DNA from 4 places in the Janthinobacterium sp. GW821-FHT03A03 genome. Region 4 is predicted to be linked to each of the others. Evidence: predicted binding sites of a transcription regulator. Region 4 holds the regulator's gene; each other region holds the start of a gene.
What was found. The regulator FNR, encoded in region 4, switches genes on or off when oxygen is low (the NO sensors DNR and NnrR bind a similar motif). The targets are predictions, from matches to a motif close to TTGATNNNNATCAA.
Positions count from the first base shown of each region.

Region 1: a site for FNR is predicted at 2,084-2,097, ahead of cqsA (alpha-hydroxyketone-type quorum-sensing autoinducer synthase). Genes of this name have one in related genera too.
Region 2: a site for FNR is predicted at 3,084-3,097, ahead of AC07VI_RS09755 (glycine-rich domain-containing protein). Genes of this name have one in related genera too.
Region 3: a site for FNR is predicted at 1,255-1,268, ahead of paaA (1,2-phenylacetyl-CoA epoxidase subunit PaaA). Genes of this name have one in related genera too.

Region 1 is NZ_JBWKUZ010000001.1:420,149-425,240, forward strand. Features, by position in the region: gene AC07VI_RS01910 (GIY-YIG nuclease family protein) at 1-237, shown strand, start outside; gene AC07VI_RS01915 (MarR family winged helix-turn-helix transcriptional regulator) at 295-762, shown strand; gene cqsA (alpha-hydroxyketone-type quorum-sensing autoinducer synthase) at 773-2,017, opposite strand; gene AC07VI_RS01925 (sensor histidine kinase) at 2,182-3,489, shown strand; gene AC07VI_RS01930 (response regulator) at 3,493-4,500, shown strand; gene AC07VI_RS01935 (ABC transporter permease) at 4,509-5,092, opposite strand, start outside.
Region 2 is NZ_JBWKUZ010000003.1:28,017-33,108, forward strand. Features, by position in the region: gene AC07VI_RS09745 (glutamine--tRNA ligase/YqeY domain fusion protein) at 1-968, shown strand, start outside; gene AC07VI_RS09750 (CHASE domain-containing protein) at 1,184-3,025, shown strand; gene AC07VI_RS09755 (glycine-rich domain-containing protein) at 3,222-3,938, shown strand; gene AC07VI_RS09760 (hypothetical protein) at 4,027-4,266, opposite strand; gene AC07VI_RS09765 (hypothetical protein) at 4,509-4,778, opposite strand; gene AC07VI_RS09770 (hypothetical protein) at 4,983-5,092, opposite strand, start outside.
Region 3 is NZ_JBWKUZ010000001.1:979,402-984,493, forward strand. Features, by position in the region: gene paaB (1,2-phenylacetyl-CoA epoxidase subunit PaaB) at 1-151, opposite strand, end outside; gene paaA (1,2-phenylacetyl-CoA epoxidase subunit PaaA) at 181-1,170, opposite strand; gene paaX (phenylacetic acid degradation operon negative regulatory protein PaaX) at 1,438-2,367, shown strand; gene AC07VI_RS04445 (hypothetical protein) at 2,603-2,857, opposite strand; gene AC07VI_RS04450 (M14 family metallopeptidase) at 2,999-4,123, shown strand; gene AC07VI_RS04455 (methyl-accepting chemotaxis protein) at 4,523-5,092, shown strand, end outside.
Region 4 is NZ_JBWKUZ010000014.1:63,881-68,972, forward strand. Features, by position in the region: gene AC07VI_RS21350 (response regulator) at 1-2,362, opposite strand, end outside; gene fnr (fumarate/nitrate reduction transcriptional regulator Fnr) at 2,603-3,361, shown strand; gene AC07VI_RS21360 (FixH family protein) at 3,486-4,010, opposite strand; gene ccoG (cytochrome c oxidase accessory protein CcoG) at 4,158-5,092, opposite strand, start outside.

The DNA of each region.
Region 1 (5,092 bases), on a different contig from region 4:
AGCCGCAACGCCCCTGGCGCGCTGAACCGCCACCGCTTCGAACTCACGCTGGGGACGCACCGCAACGCCCGCCTGCAGGCGGACTGGCGGCGCGACGGCGAAGCGGCCTTCCGCTGCGAGCTGCTCGACGCCGTCACGGTGCCCGACGATCCCGCCTTCGATGCGGATGCCGAGCTGGCCGCCCTGCTGGCGTTGCACCTGGAACAACTGCAGGAGCGGGGGCTGGCCCTGTATTGAGCCGCCATGCTTTACACTTGCGCACTCACGCACTGCGCAGCCAACATAAAGAAAACCATGACCGATAATACTTCCCCGCCGCCGGACGGCGCCAGCGCGCTGGATTTCTGCCTGCGCCTGGCGCGCGCCCAGGCGCTCATCGTGCGCCGCTTCGACAGCATCCTGGGCAATCTGCATGGCCTGAGCTTTGCCGACTATCAATTGCTGTACCACTTGCAGCGGGCGCCCGGCGGCCGCCTGCGCCGCATCGACCTGGCCGAACGCCTGGCGCTGACGGCGTCCGGCATCACGCGCTCGCTGATGCCGCTGGAAAAAATCGGCCTGGTGGCGCGCCAGGCCGATGCGCGCGATGCCCGCGTCGGCTACGCCGTCATCACCGGGGCAGGACAGGCGCTGCTGATCAATGCCGATGCGACGGCGCAGGCGCTGGGCCAGGAATTGCTGGGCAGCGCCAGCGCGCAACAGCTGGCGCCCCTGTCCCTGCTGCTGGCCGGCATCGCCGGCAGCCAGCCCGCCCACGGCTGACACACGCCACTTACACCAGCGCCAGCTTGCGCAGGCGCCGCGTCGATGGCCAGCGCGCCATGCCCGTCTCGTCGCGGATGGCGGCGCAGGCGGCCAGCACGCGGACGCACTCATCCTCGCGCAAGCCCGCATTCAGGGTCAGGCGCACCAGCGAACGGTTCTTCGGCGTGGCCGGCGCGCAGAAGACGGCGCCGTAGATGCCGTGCCGTTCCAGCGCCTTGCGCAGTGTCAAGGTATCGGGTTCGCTGCCCGCCTCCAGCGCGATGATCTGCTCGGTGCCGTCGCTGACGTTGTAGCCGAGATCGGTCAGCCCCTGGCGCAGCCGCACGCTGTGGCGGCGCAGGGCGGCGCGGCGGGCGTCGGCGGCGCGGATGAAGTCGAGCGCCGCGTCGAACCAGGCCAGCTCGTGTTCGAGCAGGCAGGAACTGAAGATGGCGGGCCGCGAGGCGGACAGGAAGTAGCCCTTGAAGCGGGCCGAACAGGTGATCAGCCCGGCCCGGCCCGCGAAGGCCTTGGCCAGCGAGGCCGTGCGGAAATGCACCCTGTCGGCCAGGCCCAGCTCCGCCACCAGCCCCGCGCCCTGCGGCCCGTGCGTGCCCAGCGAATGCGATTCGTCGACGATCAGCATGCTGCCGCTGCGCTCGGCGATCGCCACCATGTCCGACAGCGGCGCCACGCTGCCATTCGTGCTGTATAGCGCGTCGACGACGATGATGCCGGGGCCATGCTTGTCGAGCTGGCGCTGCAGGTGCGCGCCATCGTTATGCAGGAAGGCCACGGGCATGGCTTGCGCCGACTGCACCCCCTCCCACAGCGAAGCGTGCGCCTGCATGTCCAGGTAGACGGGCACGCCGGGCCCGGCCAGGCTTTGCAGCAAGCCCACGTTGGCGGCCCAGCCCGACTGGGCCAGCACGCACGCTTCGCTGCCGAGAAACGCCGCGAGTTTATGTTCGAGGCGGTGCTGGCGGCTGCCTTCCTGCAGGAACACGGACGACATCAGCATGGCGCCGCCGCCCTGCAGGACGCGCGCCTGGGCCGCCAGCAGCGCCGCCTCGCCAGCGATATTCAGGTAATCGTTACCCGACAGCACGACTGCGCCGGCCGGCATGGCTTGCCATTCGTGCAAGTGCTCTCCGCCAAGCAGCTTTTCGATGCGCTCGACATAATGGTCATCCATGCGCGCGCGCACGAAGGCGGGCAGCTGCCGTTCGGCGGGAATGACGGGGGATGGCAGGGGAAAAAGGGCGTTTGGCATGAGGGCTCCTGATTGGTTGCGGTGGGAACTACCGCGTCCAACATGCGCGAGCCATCCGGCAAGAGATTGATCCATCTCAACAGTTATGACGATATGCCTCTTTTATTGCGGGAACACGCCGATCATGTTGCATTGATACGCCTCAACGAATGTGTTCCCCTACCATGATGCACCTGCGGTCCGCCTCCGGAAAACGCTGGCAAGGCAAGCTGCTCCAGCCTTTCCTGCATTTCCACGACACCATCGAACACGCGCCGGTACGCCGCACCCAGGTGCGCACCCTGGCCGTCATCGGCGCCCTCGGCATGCCCCTGTATTACTGGCTGTGGCAGCATGTCTTCCCGCAGGAGTACGAGTCGCCGCTGCTGCGCGGCGTGGCGGCGCTGCTGTTCCTGCCCGCCCTGTGGCCGGGGCGCTTCAGCAATACCTGGTTCAGCGTCTATCTGTTCCTGGGGCTGACGTTCGAGCTGCCCTTCTTCTTCACGTATATGTTCCTGATGAACCACGCCTCGGTCCTGTGGGTGCATTCGCTGCTGGTGGCCCTGATCGTGCTGTTTCATTTCGACGCCCGCATCGCCATGCTGGCCTACCTGAGCGGCACCTTGCTGGCCTGCCTGGCCTTTGCCGTGCGCGGCGATCCGGCAGTCATGCTCAGCCGCGAAGTCTTGCAGCAGCTGCCCGTGCACTGGTTCACGATTGCCGTCCTGTCCGTCGTCAAGGTGGGGCGCCACGTGGGCGCGCAGGAAAAGCTGGCGGGCCTGGCGGCCGGCCTGGGCAGCGTGGCGCACGAATTGCGCACGCCGCTCGTCAGCGTCGAGGCGAATGTGCGCGGCCTGCAGCGCAGCGCCGCCGCCCTGCAAGCGGACGCGGCCAGCCAGGACGCACTGGCGCGTATCCAGTTCGAAGTGCGCCATATGCACCACATGATCGATCTGTTCCTGCTCAGCGCCAGCACCGTCAACCGCAAGCTGGAAGCGAACGAAACGGTGGCCATGCAGGACAGCGTCGCCACCATGCTGCGCCGCTATCCGTTCACCAGCGCGGCGCAGCGCGACCTGGTCAAGGTCGATGTGCGGGCCGACTTCACCTTTGACGGACAGTCCGAGCTGTGCGCGGCGATTTTGCTGAATTTGCTGCGCAATGCCCTGAAAGGCATCCAGCGGGCCGGCAAGGGCCGCGTGCGCATCATCGTCGACGGCGCGCGGCCCGTGCCGCGCCTGCTGTTCATCGACACGGGCTGCGGCATCGCAGCCAGCCGCCTGCCGCTGATCTTCGACCGCTTCTACTCCTATCCGGCGCACAACGGCAGCGGCATCGGCCTGGCCCTGTGCCTGCAGATCATGCAAGCCTGGCATGCGCGCATCCGCTGCGTGGCGCGCGAAAACGCCTATGCCATCTTCGTGCTGGAGTTTCCGCACCCCGTGTCCACGCCCAGGTCCAGCCGTTTTCCATCCATCCACCGCGCGAGGTGACGCATGCAACTGCCCGTCCACACCCATCCGACGCTGACCGTATTGATCGACGACAGTGATTCCTTCCTGAAAAGCCTGGCGTTCCAGCTCGATCCTGGCCTGGCGCGCAAGACTTTCCACGACACCAGCAGCGCCCTGCACTGGCTGCGCCACAGCACGCAGCTGGGCGAGACGCCGCTGCACGTCAATTTCGACACGCAGAACCTGCCGCCCGACCAGTGCAACGTGGCGCTCGACCTCGAACGCATCTGGCGCATCAGCGGCCAGGCGCAGCGCTTTGCCGTGCCCTCCGTGCTGGTGGTCGATTATTCGATGCCGCAGATGAACGGCCTGGAATTTTGCCAGGCCGTGCGCGACTTGCCATGCAAAAAGATCTTGTTCACGGGCGCGGCCGATGAAAAAGTGGCCGTGACGGCCTTCAACCGGGGCTTGATCGACCGCTACATCAAGAAGAGCGACGACGATGCGCTCGACATCCTGGAACAGGAAGTCCATGCCCTGCAGCGCGAATTCTTCCTGCAGCAATCGGACACCGTGCGCGACTTGCTGTTGCTGCACGACTATAGTTTCCTGCAAGACGAGGCCCTGGCCGCCGTCGTGCACGAGCTGTGCCGGCGCCACGGCTTCGTCGAATTCTATATTTTCCCGAATCCCTGCGGCATCCTGTTTTTCACGCGCGACGGCCAGGCCCGCCTGATGATCATCGAGACGGAGCGCAGCCTGCACACGCAGTACGAAATGGCGCGCGACAGCGACGCGCCCGATTCCCTGCTGCTGGCCCTGCTGGAAATGCGCGTGATCCCGTATTTTTCCGACGCCGACAGCGACGGCATGTATGCGGCCCACATCGGCGAAAACTGGTTCCGCTACTGCGCCGCGCCCACCATCTGCCTGGGCCGCGAAACGTATTTCTGGGCCCTGTTCGACGTGCCGCCCCACCAGCTGGGGCAGCCGGTCATGTCATACGCGCAATTTCTGCGGGCGCAGACGGGCGACAGCGTGGGCGCGTAGTTGGCAAGCTAGCTTTCCCGCAGCGTTTGCAGCGGCGGATGCTTCAGGACATTGCGCAAGCCCAGCCAGCCGCCGGCAATCGCGCACAGGGCGCCGGCCAGCAGGCCGAAGGCCCACACGCCGGGCGCGAAACTCCAGGCGAACTTGAACTGGTAGGTGGCCAGCGCCCAGCCCATGGCCGCCGCGCCCGACGCGGCCAGCAGGCCGGCCAGCGCGCCGACGAGCGAAAACTCGATCAGCTGCGCCTGCGCCAGCTGGCGCCGCGTGGCGCCCAGCGCGCGCAGCAGGCCCGCTTCGCGCGTGCGCTCGTCCTGCGAGCCCATCAGTGCCGCATACAGCACCAGCAAGCCCGAGGCCAGGGTGAAGGCGAAGAGGAATTCGACGGCCGTCACCACCTGGTCCAGCACGCCCTGGATTTGCTTGAGCACCCCGCCCACGTCGACCACCGTCAGGTTCGGATACTCGCGCAGCAGGGCGTTGCCCAGGTCCGCCTGCGCGGCAGGCAGGTGGAAGGCCGTGATCCATGTTTGCGGCGTGTCCGCCATGGCGGCCGGGTTGAGGATGACAAAGAAATTGACGCGCATCGAACCCC
Region 2 (5,092 bases), on a different contig from region 4:
AAACCCTGGCCGCCGGCGGCTTTTTCCAGCAGCCCGTGCCGCACCAGTTCGAATTCTCGCGCCTGAACCTGACCTACATCGTCACCAGCAAGCGCAAGCTGCGCCAGCTGGTGGAAGAACAGATCGTCGACGGCTGGGACGACCCGCGCATGCCGACCCTGGTGGGCATGCGCCGCCGTGGCTACACGCCGGAAGCGATTCAATTGATGTGCGAACGCACGGGCGTGACGAAATCGGACGGCTGGATCGACTACAGCGTGCTCGAAGGCTGTTTGCGCGAAGACCTGGACCCGAAGGCGCCGCGCACGGTGGCCGTGCTGCGTCCGTTGAAGTTGATTATCGACAATTTCCCCGAAAACGAGAGCGTCGAGTGCACGGCGCCCGTGCATCCGCATTTCCCGGAACGGGGCTTGCGCACCTTCCCCATCTCGCGCGAGCTGTGGATCGAGGAAGACGACTTCATGGAAGTGCCGAATAAGGGCTATTTCCGTTTGTATCCGCCGATCGACGACAAGCCGGGCAGCCGCGTGCGCCTGCGCTACGGCTACGTGATCGAGTGCACGGGCTTTGACAGGGATGCGGACGGCAAAGTGAGCGCCGTGCATTGCACGTACTTCCCGGACAGCAAGTCGGGCACGGAAGGCAGCGCCAACTACAAGGTCAAGGGCAATATGCACTGGATCAGCGCGCCGACGGCGATTGCCGCCGAAGTACGCCTGTACGACCGCCTGTTTACGGACCCGCAGCCGGACGCGGGCGGCAAGGACTTCAAGCTGGCCCTGAATCCGCTGGCCAAGGAAGTGGTGCAGGCGTGGCTGGAACCGGGCGCGGAGCTGGCCCTGCCGGAACAGCGCTTCCAGTTCGAGCGCCACGGCTATTTCGCGGCCGACCGGGTCGACAGCCAGCCGGGCAAACCCGTGTTCAACCGCATCGTCACGCTGAAAGACAGCTGGCAGCCGGCAAAATAAGCCGTCATGTGGCTCACAAAAAAACCGCTGCGGCGGTTTTTTTTCGTCACAGCAACAGACATCTTCAAAGAAATATTGCCTGTTGACTATATTCACGAAAATTTTGTATATTAGGCAGCTATTGAGCAATTTACAATATCGATAGTGCTTGTACAACGCAGCCTAGCCACCGCCACCGAGGCGGCACCCGATTCCTCTTCCTGATACGGATGGCGATGTCCTCTACTGCTGGTGAACAACAGTTATCGCTGGAAAAAAAGCCGCTGTGGCTGCTCGGCTTCGCGCTCTCCCTGATGGTCGGCTTGCTGTTCTACATGGCCGCCTCGCTGTCGATCGAAAGCGATGCCAGCGATATGTTCAACAATCTGGCGCGCAATACCCGGCAAAACATCGAATCGCGCGTGAAGTCCTACGCCAATTTGCTGCGCGGCGCGGCCAGCCTGTTCCGCGCCAACGAACATGTGAGCCGCGAGCAATTCCACCGCTACGTGGCGAACATGGGCTTGCAGCAAAACTATCCGGGCGTGATGAATCTCAATTACAGCCAGGAACTGGATGAAGCCCAGCGCCCCGCCTTCGAAGCGGCCATGCGGCGCGACTATCCGCCCGGGCGCGACGGCTATCCCGCCTTTGCCATCCACCCCTCGCCGCCCCGCGAGCACTACTCCGTGCTGGTGTACATCGAGCCCATCGCCAGCGCCGCGGACCGGTATGGCCACGACATCGCCGCGCGGCCCCTGATCGCCGAGGCGCTGGCGCTGTCGCGCGATTCCGGGCGCATCAGCAATTCCGGCTTGCCCGTGCCCATGGATGGCCGGCCCCAGCTGACGGGCATGGCCATGCGCATGCCCGTCTACCGGCTCGGCATGCCGACCGACACCGTGGCGCAGCGGCGCGCGGCCCACATCGGCTCCGTCGGCATCGGTTACGACCTGGTGACGATGGTGCGCAGCGCGCTGGCCGACATGCCGGTACGCAATGTCCGCCTGACCCTGTTCGACATCGGCCCGCAAGTCACGCAAGCGCTGGACCTGCCGCATGACATGCGCCCCATCTTCGACAGCACGGCGGCGGGCCTGCACGCGCCGTGGTGGCAGCCGGGCAACTCGGGCAAGTACCTGAGCAGCACAATGTTGATTGAATACAATGGCCGCGTATGGCAAGCGCTGTTCAGCGTGCGCAAGAGCGACCTGTATAGCCGCTTCGATGCCTTTTTACCATGGCTGGCCCTGCTGGCGGGCTTCGCCAGCTCCATGCTGCTGTACATCCTGTTCCACACGCTGGCGTCGTCGCGCCGGCGCGCCATCCAGATGGCGAACGGCATGACGGAGGAATTGCGGGCCAGCCAGATCCGCCTGCAGCTGTCGCACCAGAAACTGCGCCGCCTGGCGGCCCACGCCGACCAGATCAAGGAAGAGGAGCGCAAGCGCATCGCCCGCGAAATCCACGACGACCTGGGGCAAAACCTGCTGGTGCTGCGCATCGACGCCGACATGCTGGCCTCGCGCACGCAGCGCCGCCACCCGCGCCTGAACGCCCGCGCCCGCTCCACCCTGGAGCAGATCGACGCCACCATCAAGAGCGTGCGCCAGATCATCAACGACTTGCGCCCCACCGTGCTCGACCTGGGCGTGAATGCGGCCGTCGAATGGCAGGTGGCGCAGTTCCGCCAGCGCACGGGCATCGCCTGCGAGGTCAGCGAAAGTCACGACGATATCTGCCTGAGCGACCAGTGCGCGACGGCCCTGTTCCGCATCCTGCAGGAATCACTGAGCAATATTTCCCAGCATGCCAATGCCAGCCGCGTCCAGGTGCAGCTGGAAAAATGCAGCGACACCGTCTCGATGAGCGTGAGCGACAACGGCGTGGGCGCGGCCTTCGACGGGCGCAACAAGCTGGGCTCGTTCGGCCTGGTCGGCATCGAGGAGCGCATCAAATTGCTGGGTGGCACTTTCTACATCGTCAGCAGCCCCGGCGCCGGCATGAGCGTGCACGTCAGCGTGCCGCTGGGCGCCGACGCCACCCGCTTTCCCTACCAGGACGAGGCCAGCACCTGAGCGGGGCCTCCGGCCCGGAAGCGGACTGGGCTTGCGTATTTTGTGATTAAGTGCAATATTGATGTAGAACAACTCTTACTGCCTGCCGCTCGCTGCCCAGGCGCCCATCCACCTGCCAGGAGTCCACGCCACCAGCCAGCATCTTCCTCTTTCCCGCCGTTTTTCCCCACTCTGCTCTTTACATACAAGGATACTCATGGATACGAACGACAGTTTCAAGGCTATAGCGGATTTGAATTTGGACGCGATCAAGGTCAAGCTGATGCACCGGGAATCAGGTGAAGGATGGAGCCTGGAAAAGGCGAATGCGGTGGAGTTCGAGTACCGGCGCTTCCTCATCCTCATGAAGCAGTTTCCGCAGGAAGAAACGGCGCCGCTGATGGATGTCGACACCTTCTGGCACTACCATATCCTCGACACCCTGAAATATGCGGCCGATTGCGAACAGGTGTTCGGCTACTTCCTCCACCACTTCCCCTACATCGGCCTGCGCGGCGAAGACGACGAAGCGGCGCACCACCGCGTGGGCGAGCGCATGAAACAATTGTACGAGCAGACATTCGGCGAGGATTATATCCGCGCAGAAACGGCGTATTCGGGACGCGCCGTACAGGCGGCATATTCGGGCAGGGCCGTCAAAACGGCGTTTTCCAGCGCTGCGGTGCAGGCGACCGCGTATTCAGGCCGGGCCGTGCAGCAGACGGCGTATTCGGGACGGGCGGTACAGGCTGCGTTTTCCAGTGCGGCGGTGCAAGCGACGGCGTATTCGGGCCGCGCCACCGGTGCTGCGCAGACCGCGTTTTCCAGCGCCCCCGGCACATTGGCCGCAGCGCTCGTCGAGTCGTCCACGACCGGGCTGGAAATGGGACGTTTCTATACCGATCGCCCGGCGCTGAGTCCGGACGCGCAATAGAAAACAAGAAAGACAGATTTGGCTGCCGCACGCGGCAAGCCTGACTTGCGCAGACGGCACCTCTCAGTTTGCCGTCTGTCGGGCGCTCTTAGGCAGCCATCAACTCGCGCAGTTCACGAATGCTGAAATCGCTGATTTCATGCATGCGGATAAGGATCGTGGCGCCGATCGGCAAGGTGTTGTGACGAATCTTGCTGATGACAGGCGGCGCCACTTCCAGTGCGCGCGACAGGGCTGCATCGTTTTTCAGCTGCAGCTTGTCGATGATCGCATCGAGGACGCGATTCGGGTTGTAGGTAGGCAAAGAGGTAATTTGTTTGAGAGACATGGTCGAAAATCCGTACTTGTTGTATTAGTGCCAAAAGAAACCGAATGTCTCTTCTGCAATAATTCAGGGTAAACACACTAAAAAGCGCCATCACTTATGCGGTTTTAATGCCGCAAACAATATAATACACGCTATTGTTGATTTTTGCGTAACTTGAAGCAAAATTGTGATAATTGAAGAGATTTGACGCACTTGGAATGTGCTAGAGGATAACCCAAAATGAAAAAATTTGCTGCAAGTCATCAATTATTACAATGAGAAACGCCGCTATGCATGAGCCAGGCAATGGTCATCAAGGTGCCCAGGCGGGCCATATCGGCTGACAAGTGCCAGCCTTGCGCGGCCAGGCCGGCCGCTGTGGCATGCATGCCGGCGTCCACGCCGGCCCTGACGCGGCACCAGGCCAGCTGGCGGCGGATTTCGTGGGGCGGCGGCGGCGGCTGCAGCGCATGTTCGCGGCGCCGCATGTAGGCGCGCACCTGCTCCTTGCTGGGATGGCTCATGACATGCATAGCACGCTCCTGCGGACGGGACACATCGTCGCGCGAACTCCACTACTGCCCAGCCCGCCATAAATCGGCGACATGCGTGACGACATTGCTCACCATATCGCCAGCCCGCCATGGCGCGTTTGCGCTATATCAATGGCAACGGCTTGCGCCCAGGCCCGCCCGCGGCGTCCAGACGGGGCGGCGCAGCATCTTCAGCTTATTTCATTATTTCTTTTGCTGGCGCACGCGCTGCTGCTGCTTTTCCTGCGTCTGCTGGCGGTTCTGCTTGCGCTCGAACAGGGTCACCGCGTCTTTCTTGGCGTTCTCCGCCGTGC
Region 3 (5,092 bases), on a different contig from region 4:
TGCTCACGCCTTCATTGCGGCGCGTGTAGACGTCGCGCGCATGGTTGACCGCCATGGCGGCGTCGGAGGCGTGCAGGCTGCCCACATGCTTGTGCGCCAGGCCGTGCTGGCTGCGGATGAAAACTTCCCACAATGGCCATTCTTTGCTCATGTTGCTATCCCCTCTAGTCGTATTTATATTCAGGCTACCGCTTTGTTAGCGGCTTGCTTGTCGGCGTAGGCAACCAGTGCATCGCGGAACCACTCACCATCCTCGTACGCTTTCACGCGCGTTTGCAGGCGTTCGCGGTTGCACGGGCCATTGCCCTTCAGGACATTGTTGAACTCGGACCAGTCGATTTCGCCGAATTCATAGTGGCCCGTTTCCGCATTGAACTTCAGGTCGGGATCGGGCACGGTCAGGCCCAGGTATTCGATTTGCGGCACGGTCTGGTCGACCATGCGCTGGCGCAATTCATCGTTCGAGAACAGCTTGATGCGCCATTGCGCCGACTGGGCGCTGTTGACGGAGGCGGCGTCCGACGGGCCGAACATCATCAAGGACGGCCACCACCAGCGGTTCAGCGCATCCTGCGCCATGGCTTTCTGTGCTGGCGTGCCCTTGCACAGCGACATCATGATGTCGTACCCCTGGCGCGCATGGAACGATTCTTCCTTGCAGACGCGGATCATGGCGCGCGCATACGGACCATACGAGCAGCGGCACAGGGGAATCTGGTTGATGATGGCCGAGCCGTCGACCAGCCAGCCGATGGCGCCCATGTCGGCCCACGACAGGGTGGGATAGTTAAAGATGCTGGAATACTTGGCTTTGCCCGAGTGCAACGCGGCCAGCAAGTCGTCGCGCGACACGCCCAGGGTTTCCGCGGCGCTGTACAGGTAGAGGCCGTGGCCCGCCTCGTCCTGGATCTTCGCCAGCAGGATCGATTTGCGTTTCAGGGTCGGCGCGCGCGTGACCCAGTTACCTTCAGGCAATTGGCCGACGATTTCCGAGTGCGCGTGCTGCGAAATCTGACGGATCAGGGTCTTGCGGTAGGCGTCCGGCATCCAGTCCTTGGCCTCGATCTTGATGCCTTCGTCGATGCGCGCCTGGAAAGCGCGCTCTTCCGATCCCATCTCGTCGATGGAACGGACGTTCTTGAGGCCGGTTTCAACCATTTGTGCGTACATGATGTGTCTCCCATGTCTTTGATTTTGCGCAGCAACGCGGTGCGATGAACAGATAATACGATACAAAAAACGATTTGCATACACTTGATGTGAGTCATTTTAAAAATTCGTATCTTGTGCAGCTTTTTTGTGCGTATGATATTGCTTATGAGAAAACACCCAGGGGACGCCACCAGCGTCCCGGCAAATTATTGCCGCGCTACCCGCGCAGCCAAGTAAACTGCTGCTTTTATTGAATCGACCGCAACACGGCCAGACCGGAACCACATGAAGAACACCCGCTGCACGGCATGGATAGCCGATTTCCTGGAAAGCGACCCACCGCGCTCGAAGTCCCTGGTGATGACCATCTTTGGCGACGCCATCGTGCCGCGCGGCGGCGCCATCTGGCTGGGCAGCCTGATCGAACTGCTGGCGCCGTTCGGCGTCAATGACCGGCTATTGCGCACCAGCGTGTTCCGCCTGGCACAGGAAGGCTGGCTCAGCTCGCAACGCGACGGCCGCCGCAGCGCCTATGCAATACGCCCGGAGGCGCTGGCCCGCTTCGAACGCGCCTACCGCCGCATCTATGCGCCGCTGGTGGTGCACTGGGACGGCAGCTGGACCCTGGTGATCGGTCCGGCCGGCAGCATCGGCGCGGCCGAACGGGGCGCACTGCGCAAGGAATTATTGTGGGCCGGCTATGGCTTGATCTCGCCCGGCATCTTTGGCCATCCGGCCAGCAATACGGAGGCGCTGGAAGATATCCTCGTGCGCAACGAGGTGCAGGGCAAGCTGTATGTCTGCCACACAACAGAGTTGCCCGGTGTCAGCACGCGTCCCCTGCGCGACATGGTGGGCGACTGCTGGGACTTGTCGGAAGTGATGGCCGGCTATGCAAAATTCATCGCCAGCTTCCAGCCCCTGCTGACCTTGCTCCAACAGGAACCCGTATTTGACGCGGAACAAGCGTTCGTCATCCGTTCGCTGCTGACGCACGCCTACCGCCGCGTGCAGTTGCACGACCCGCAACTGCCCGTCGAACTGCTGCCCGAACCATGGCCCGGCACGCAGGCCTATGCACTGGCGCGCGCCCTGTACCGCATCACGTATGCGGCCGCGGAAGAACATATCCTGGCCACCCTGCGGCGCGAGGATGAACAGGCACCGGACGTGGAGCCGTGGTTTTTTGAACGTTTTGGCGGACTGAACACCTGATTAAACGTCCATGGCGGCGTTGCAGGGCCTGGGCGTACGTTCGTACTGCCTGCGGCCCTGCGCCTTGCCCTGGCTATTTTTCACGTGTTCAGGAATAAGAACACCTATCAAAACCTACTGCGCGTCGGTATTTGCGGCCTGCGATGCTCACTGTACCTTCGTACAGTTGCGCTTCTCAACCACAACTCCCTTCCGCTCGCTACGGTTTTACTAGGTGTTGCAAGTCACCGCCTGCTCACTGTTTTGCCACCACCTGCTTGGCCCCCGCCAGCAAATCCTGCCCCAGCTTTTCCAGCGCATTGGCCTGCACCAGCATGGTGTCGAGGATGGCGACGTTGAAGGTGAACTCGGCCGGCGTGGTGTAGCCGGGGAAACGTATAATACGCAGCAATTCCTGCAAGGTCGTGCCCTTGCCCAGGTGCGCCAGTGCGTCGCTGAGGGCGCTGATTTTCTTTTCCAGTTCGCGTATGTGGTTGCTATGGTCGTCCATGATGCTCTCCCCGTGTCCGAGCTTCCACGTTAGCAAAGCATGTCCCGCCTCGTTTGCGCCAGCACAAAGGCGTGGCTAAAACGGGTATCATCGCGCCATTGCACACGATGCAAAACCCATACGTTTTTATCAGGAACACTCATGACCATTAAAATCAGCCAGCAATTCGACGCCGGCGCGATCGAGGTGCTGCGCGCCGACGATGCCCAGTCCATCGAGCTGAACATCCGCAAGGATTCCCACGCCGACATCACGCAGTGGTTTTACTTCCGCCTGCAAGGCGCGCAAGGCGAGGCGTGCACGATCCGCTTCATGAATGCCGGCAAGTCGGCCTACCCGGACGGCTGGAAAGATTACCAGGCCGTGGCCAGCTACGACCGCGAAACCTGGTTCCGCGTGCCGACCAGCTTTGACGGCACGGTGATGACCATAGCACACACCCCCGAGGAAGAAAGCGTCTACTACGCCTATTTCGAACCGTACCCATGGGACCGCCACCTGGCCCTGATCGACAGCGCGCAAGCGTCGCCGCTGGTGCGCCTGATCGACCTGGGCAGCACGGTAGAAGGCCGCGACATGAATCTGCTGGTCGTCGGCGACGCCGATGCCGAGAAAAAAGTCTGGGTCATCGCGCGCCAGCATCCCGGTGAAACGATGGCCGAGTGGTTTGTCGAAGGCATGCTCGAAGCGCTGCTGGACCAGGCCAATCCGTTTGCCCGCCAGTGCCTGCAGGACGCCGTCTTCTACGTGGTGCCGAACATGAACCCGGACGGTTCCGTGCACGGCAACCTGCGCACCAACGCGGCCGGCGCCAACCTGAACCGCGAATGGATGACGCCGACCATGGAGCGCAGCCCGGAAGTATTCCTGGTGAAACAGAAAATGCATGAAATCGGCTGCGACCTGTTCCTCGACGTGCATGGCGACGAAGGCTTGCCCTACGTCTTCGTGGCCGGCAGCGATGCGCTGGAAACCTTCACTGCTGAACAAAAGGCGGAGCAGGAACGCTTCATCGCCGACTTCAAGGTGGCCAGCCCCGACTTCCAGGATGAGCACGGCTATGAAGACGGCCCGTTCACGCCGGAAGTGCTGACCATGGGCTCGCCCCACATCACCCATGCCTTCGGCTGCCTGTCGCTGACCCTGGAACTGCCGTTCAAGGACAATGCCAACGATCCCGACCCGCAAACGGGCTGGAGCGGCGCCCGCAGCGCCGCCCTGGGCGCGGCCGTGCTGCAGCCTATCCTGTCCACCTTGCGCGCCTGAGTACCTGGGCCGACACGGCCTGCCTGATCCCATGCCCCGCACGCCGGGGCATTTTTTATGCCTGCACGGCAAGCGTTGTTGAAGCAGCGCTTTTTTTCGCGAACATCTTGCCCGCCAGAAATTATCGTCCTACACTTGACGACAGATTCGGGCCGCGCCACGCTGCGCTGCCCCGCAAGAATACACCGCCGGGCCAGTCGCCACGACTTTCCGGCCAAAGGAAATACGCATCCATGGCCTCGGCCATGGCATCACGGCCCTATCCCTGCCGCGCCAGCTCTCTGTAACGCAAACTGACCGCATCAGCACCGTCATCGACGCCGCCTGCCCGCATGGCCGGCCAAGGCCGGGACGGCGCCGAGCGCACGCTTTCCGCTTTTCGCCCAGGATGGATGACCTATGTCTAAGCTCAAAATCAGTACGCGCCTGGCCTGCAGTTTCGGGCTGATCATTGCCTTGCTTGCCATTGTGGCATTTGTTTCCGTAAGCCGCATTCGCAACATCAACGCATCGACGGAAAAAATCCTCAATGACCGCTATGTCAAGGTCATGCTGTCCAATACGATCCAGTCCGAAATCAATATCCAGGCCCGTCTGCTGAGCAACGCCATCATCGGCGCCAACGATGCAGACGAAGTCAGTAGCGCCATAGGAAAACTGGAGGCGTCGCGGAAAAAGAACGTGGAATTGCTGGCGCGCCTGAAAACCCTGGTCAACACGCCCAAGGGCCAGGAACTGTTCCAGGCCGTGATGAACAGCCGCGAAACGTACAGCAAGACGCGCGATGCGAACATCAAACTGTTGCAAGAAGGAAAATCAGAGACGGCGGGCATCTTCCTGCTGACACAGCTGCGCTATCCGCAAGAAAAATTCCTGACAGCACTGGCAGCCATGGCCAGCTTCCAGGAAGGGCTGATGGCCGCCGAAGGCAAGCAGGCGCTCGCCGACGGGCGCATGGCCATCATCCTG
Region 4 (5,092 bases):
GCGCCACGGCCTGGTTCAAATGATTGTCTTCCACCAGCAGGAAATGCACGCCGGCCAGTTGCGTGCCCAGCGGCTGGTGCAGGATGTGCTGTTCGCCGCCGTCGTGCTTGGCGATCAGCGCCTGGTGCAGGGCGTCGAACAGGCTCGATCCCGTGATCGGCTTCATCAGCACGACGTCGGCCTCGGCCGCGCTGGAGATTTCCTCGAGGTGGTTGCGGGCGAAGGCGTTGACCATCACGACGATGGGCTGGCGCTGGCCGGCGGCCGCCTGGCGGATGGCCTTGGCCGTGGCCAGGCCGTCCATCACGGGCATGTGCCAGTCGGCCAGCACCACGTCGTAGGGCTGCTGCTGCGCCAGGCGCTCGCGGTACAGCTCGATGGCGGCAAAGCCGGAATCGACCTCGTCGGCGTTCCAGCCCCAGGCCTCGATCAGCTTGACGATCAGTTCGCGCGTGGTGCGGTTATCGTCGGCCACCAGCAGGCGCAGCTGGCCCAGGGCCGGCGTGCGCCGCGTTTCGGCCGGCTGCGCCAGCAGCTCGAACGGCACGCTGAACCAGAAGCGGCTGCCCTTGCCTTCGCTGCTGGCGACGGCGATGTCGCCGCCCATCATGTGGATCAGCTGCTTGCTGATGGCCAGGCCCAGCCCCGTGCCGCCGAAGCGCCGCGTGATGCTCTGGTCGCCCTGCGAAAACGCGGCAAACAATTGCTGTTGCTGCAACTCCGTCATGCCGATGCCCGTATCGCGCACTTCGAAGCGCAGCCAGGCGCGGCCTTGCTGGCTGTCGGCCAGGCTGACGGCCACCACCACTTCGCCGCTCTCAGTAAACTTGATGGCGTTGCCGGCCAGGTTGACGAGAATCTGCTGCAGGCGCTGGGCGTCGCCCATGAGGCGCCGCGGCACGTCCGCTTCGACGGCGATGGCCAGCTCCAGTTCCTTTTCGCCCGCATTCATCGTCATCGTCGTGGCCAGCGTGTTCATGACCTCGTCGAGGTCGAATTCGACGGGCGACAGCTCCATGCGGCGCGCCTCGATCTTCGAATAGTCGAGCACATCGTTCAGGATGCCCAGCAGCGACTGGCCCGCCACGCGCACCATGGTCAGGTATTTGCGCTGTTCCGTATCGAGCTTGGTATTGCCTAACAGATACACCATGCCCAGCACGGCATTGAGGGGCGTGCGGATTTCATGGCTCATGTTGGCCACGAAATCGCTCTTCGCGCGGTTGGCCGCCTCGGCCCGGTCACGCTCCTGTTCCAGCTCGGCCGCGCGCGCTTCGAGCTCCTGCTGCAGCCGGTCGCGTTCGCTCATCAGGCTGTTGAACGCTTCCGTCAGCTCGCCGATCTCGTCGCGCTGCTGCACGGGAACGGGGGTGAAGCGGCTGCCGCTGGTGCGCAGGGCCTGCAGGGTGTCGCGCAGGCGCACCAGGGGCGAGAGCAGGCGCACGGTGACCCAGCCCAGCACCGACGCGGCCAGCAGCGAGGCGAGGATGCTCCACAGCACCAGCCGGTACAGCACGCCGTCGAACGGCTCGAAGGCGTCGTCGAGGGGCAGCGAGGCGGCCAGCAGCCAGTTCACGGATTTCAGGCGCTTGAAGCTGTTGACGGCCGTGATGCCGCGGCTGTTGGTGCTGACCATGCTGCCTTCGCCGTCGTCCTTCAGCAGCTGCGTGGTGGTCAGGTTGGCGTTCGGCTTGCGCGGCTGCAGCAAGCGGCTGGTGTCGGGGTGCAGCACGTAGCGCGGCACGGCGCCGCGCGTGAGGATGAAGTAATAGCCGCTCTTGCCGATCTTTTCCGTGCGCAAACGCCCCAGCAGGTTATCCTTGTACAGGCGCAATACGCCGATCACCACGCCGGCCACCTGGCCGTCGGCGGCCAGCACGGGCGCCACCATCTGCACGATGGGCATGCCGCTGGACTTGCCCAGCATCGGTTCGGTGATCATGGGCTGGCGCGTGCGCAGCACGGTCTGGAAGTACTCGCGCTCGGCCACGTTGATGCCGGCGCGCCCCGCCACTTCCGGCATGTCGGCCACGACGGCGCCGTGCGCGTTGAGCACCAGCACGTCGTCGAACAGCACCAGCATCGAGCGGCGCGAATAGTACTGGCGCAACTGGGCGGGCTGCGCGATCAGTTCCGGCGGCTGCTGCCTGGCCGTCAGGGTGACGATTTGCAGCAGCATGGCCAGCTTGTCATCGAGCTCGGCGGCGGTGCGGGTGATCAGCGATGACTGCTGGCTCAGCAGAACTCGGGTGAAGTCGTCGCGCATGTGCTGCACCTGGATCATGGTGACCAGCGCGATCATGGCGATCGAGGTCAGGCTGGTTGCCAGCGCGACTTTTGCTTTGATGCCGAGAGGCTTCATGATTTCCTTTTTCGGTACCGGGCGCTACAGGCGGCAGATAATGCCGTTAGGAATTTTCCTATCAATACATCAACTTGGCAAGCGGCGCCGCGCAAATGGCCCGCCCCGCACGGGCTTTTGACGATGTTGCCATATAATTAAAGTCCGAACGTCGTTTATTCAGCGAAATTACGGTGAAATTGGCACACGGCAACCGTGTATGCAGTAAACTTGTTATTGCATTTTCTAAAAGGTACCGACATGACTGAAGCGCTACTCTCTCCAACCTTGCCCACCGTGAACGTGGAAGCGTTGCGTGCGCGATGCTCGACCTGCAGCATGCATCAATTGTGCCTGCCGATGGGCCTCGACGTGGGCGACATGGACAGGCTGGACCAGATCATCGGCCGCCGCCGCAAGATCGCGCGCGGCGCCTCGCTGTTCCGCATCGGCGACTCGTTCCAGAACCTGTACGCGATCCGCCTGGGCCACTTCAAGACCTACCAGATCAATCCGGGCGGCGAAGAGCAGGTGACGGGTTTCCAGATGGCGGGCGAACTGCTGGGCATGGACGCCATCAGCGCCGACCGCCACCACTGTAATGCGGTGGCGCTGGAAGACAGCGAAGTATGTGAAATCCCGTTTTCCAGCCTGGAACAATTGCTGGGCAATATGCCGACCCTGCTGCGCCATTTCCACCGCATGATGAGCCAGGAAATCACGCGCGAGCAAAGCGTTATGTTGCTTTTAGGTAACATGCAGGCGACGCAGCGCTTTGCCGCCTTCATCGTCAACCTGGCGTCGCGCTATGAAGCGCGCGGCTATTCGAGCAGCAAATTCCAGCTGCGCATGTCGCGCGAGGAAATCGGCAACTACCTGGGACTGACCATCGAAAGCGTCAGCCGTTTATTGTCGAAATTCAAGAAGGAAGGCTGGCTGCGCGTGTCGAACCGCGAGATTGAAATCCTGCAGCCAGCGAAATTGAAGGCCATTACGGCCGGTACGGACGTCTGCAAATAACCGCACCGTCAAAACCGACTGCGCGTCGCGCTTTGCGGCCTGCGATGCTCGCTGTGCTATAGCACAGCTGTGCTTCTCAGCCACAAATCACTGCCGCTCGCTACGGTTTTCCCGCCACTGTACGTTATAGTTCCTCATCGGCGTGCAGCGCGATGCTGCGCTGCAGCGGCCAGGTCCAGATGCCGGACAGGCGCCATTCGCGCTTGTCGTTTTCCACCAGCACCTGCCAGCGGCTGCGTTCGAGCATCGGCAGCGCCACCGAGAAATTGCCGGCCGCATCGGGCTGCACCAGCAGCTTGATATCCTTTTCCGGCAGGGTCGCATGCGCCAGGTGCAGCAGCAAAGGCTTCTGGTACGCCTTGCCGAAGCTGTGCACGGAGCCGCTCAGGCGCGCTGCAGCGACGTCATACGCCAGGGTCGTATCCATCGCCAGGTCGCTGGCGATCGTGTCGCGCTTCAAATCCTGGTTGATGGCCTTGCCCTGCTTGTAATAATCGCCCACCACCAGCGCATCGGGTTGCGTAAACGCAATATAGCCCATGAAGCTGCCGACGACCACGGACAGGCCGGGACCGATCATCAGCAGCCATGGCCAGCGGTGCTTGTACCACGGGGCAACGGGGGCTTGCAGTTTCAGACTGTCGGACATTGTGTTCTCCTTGGGGCCAGACCCTGTGGGCCTGCCCCCGGCTTTTGCTTCCGGGTTGAGCATAAAATCAACCCAACGCATGATTGATGATACTCCTGCGGCGAAAATACCGGGGGCGGACCCGGAGGGCCCGACCCCGCATCACCGTTACCGCGGCACGATGAAGACCGCGCTTTCACGCACATGCAGCGACGGGTCGTCCAGCGATTGCAATTCGATTGCAATCTTGTTCGAGCCCTTTTCGCCCACGCCGTGCGGCACGCGCAGGCGGATCGGCCAGCCCAGCGTTTCCGTCGGCTGCAAGGTCACTTCTTCGCGCGTCAGCAAGGTCAGGCCCGGCAAGCCCGATGCGCTGATCTTGAAATGCTGGCTTTGCTCCGAGGTGTTCATGATCTGCAGGCGGTAGACGTTTTCGATCATGCCGTCTTCCACTTCGCGTCCCATCGAACCGCGGTCGCGGATCACGTCCATTTTCAGGGGCGTGCGCAGGGCCAGCGACGTACACACGGCGATGATGATCAGGGCCAGGATGGAGGTGTAGATCAGCACGCGCGGGCGCATGGCGCGCTGGCGTATCTGCTTCGAATCGAAGTTGTTTTCCATCGCATGGTCGGTACTGTAGCGTACCAGTCCCCGCGGCCGGTCGACCTTGTCCATCACGCTGTTGCAGGCATCGACGCAGGCGGCGCAGCCGATGCACTCATACTGCAGGCCGTTGCGGATATCGATACCGGTCGGACACACCTGCACGCACAGGGTGCAATCGATGCAGTCGCCCAGCTTGTCGTTGTTGCCGGCCTTCTTGCTCAGCGCGCCGCGTGGTTCGCCCCGCTTGGCATCGTAGGTGATGATCAGCGTGTCCTGGTCGAACATGGCGCTCTGGAAACGCGCGTAGGGGCACATGTATTTGCACACCTGCTCGCGCAGCCAGCCCGCGTTGCCGTAGGTTGCCAGGCTGTAGAACAAGACCCAGAACCATTCCCAGGGACCAAAGTTGAGGGTCTGCACGGAATGCGCGAGTTCCTTGATCGGCGTGAAGTAGCCGACAAAGGTAAAGCCCGTCCACAGGGCGATGGCGCCCC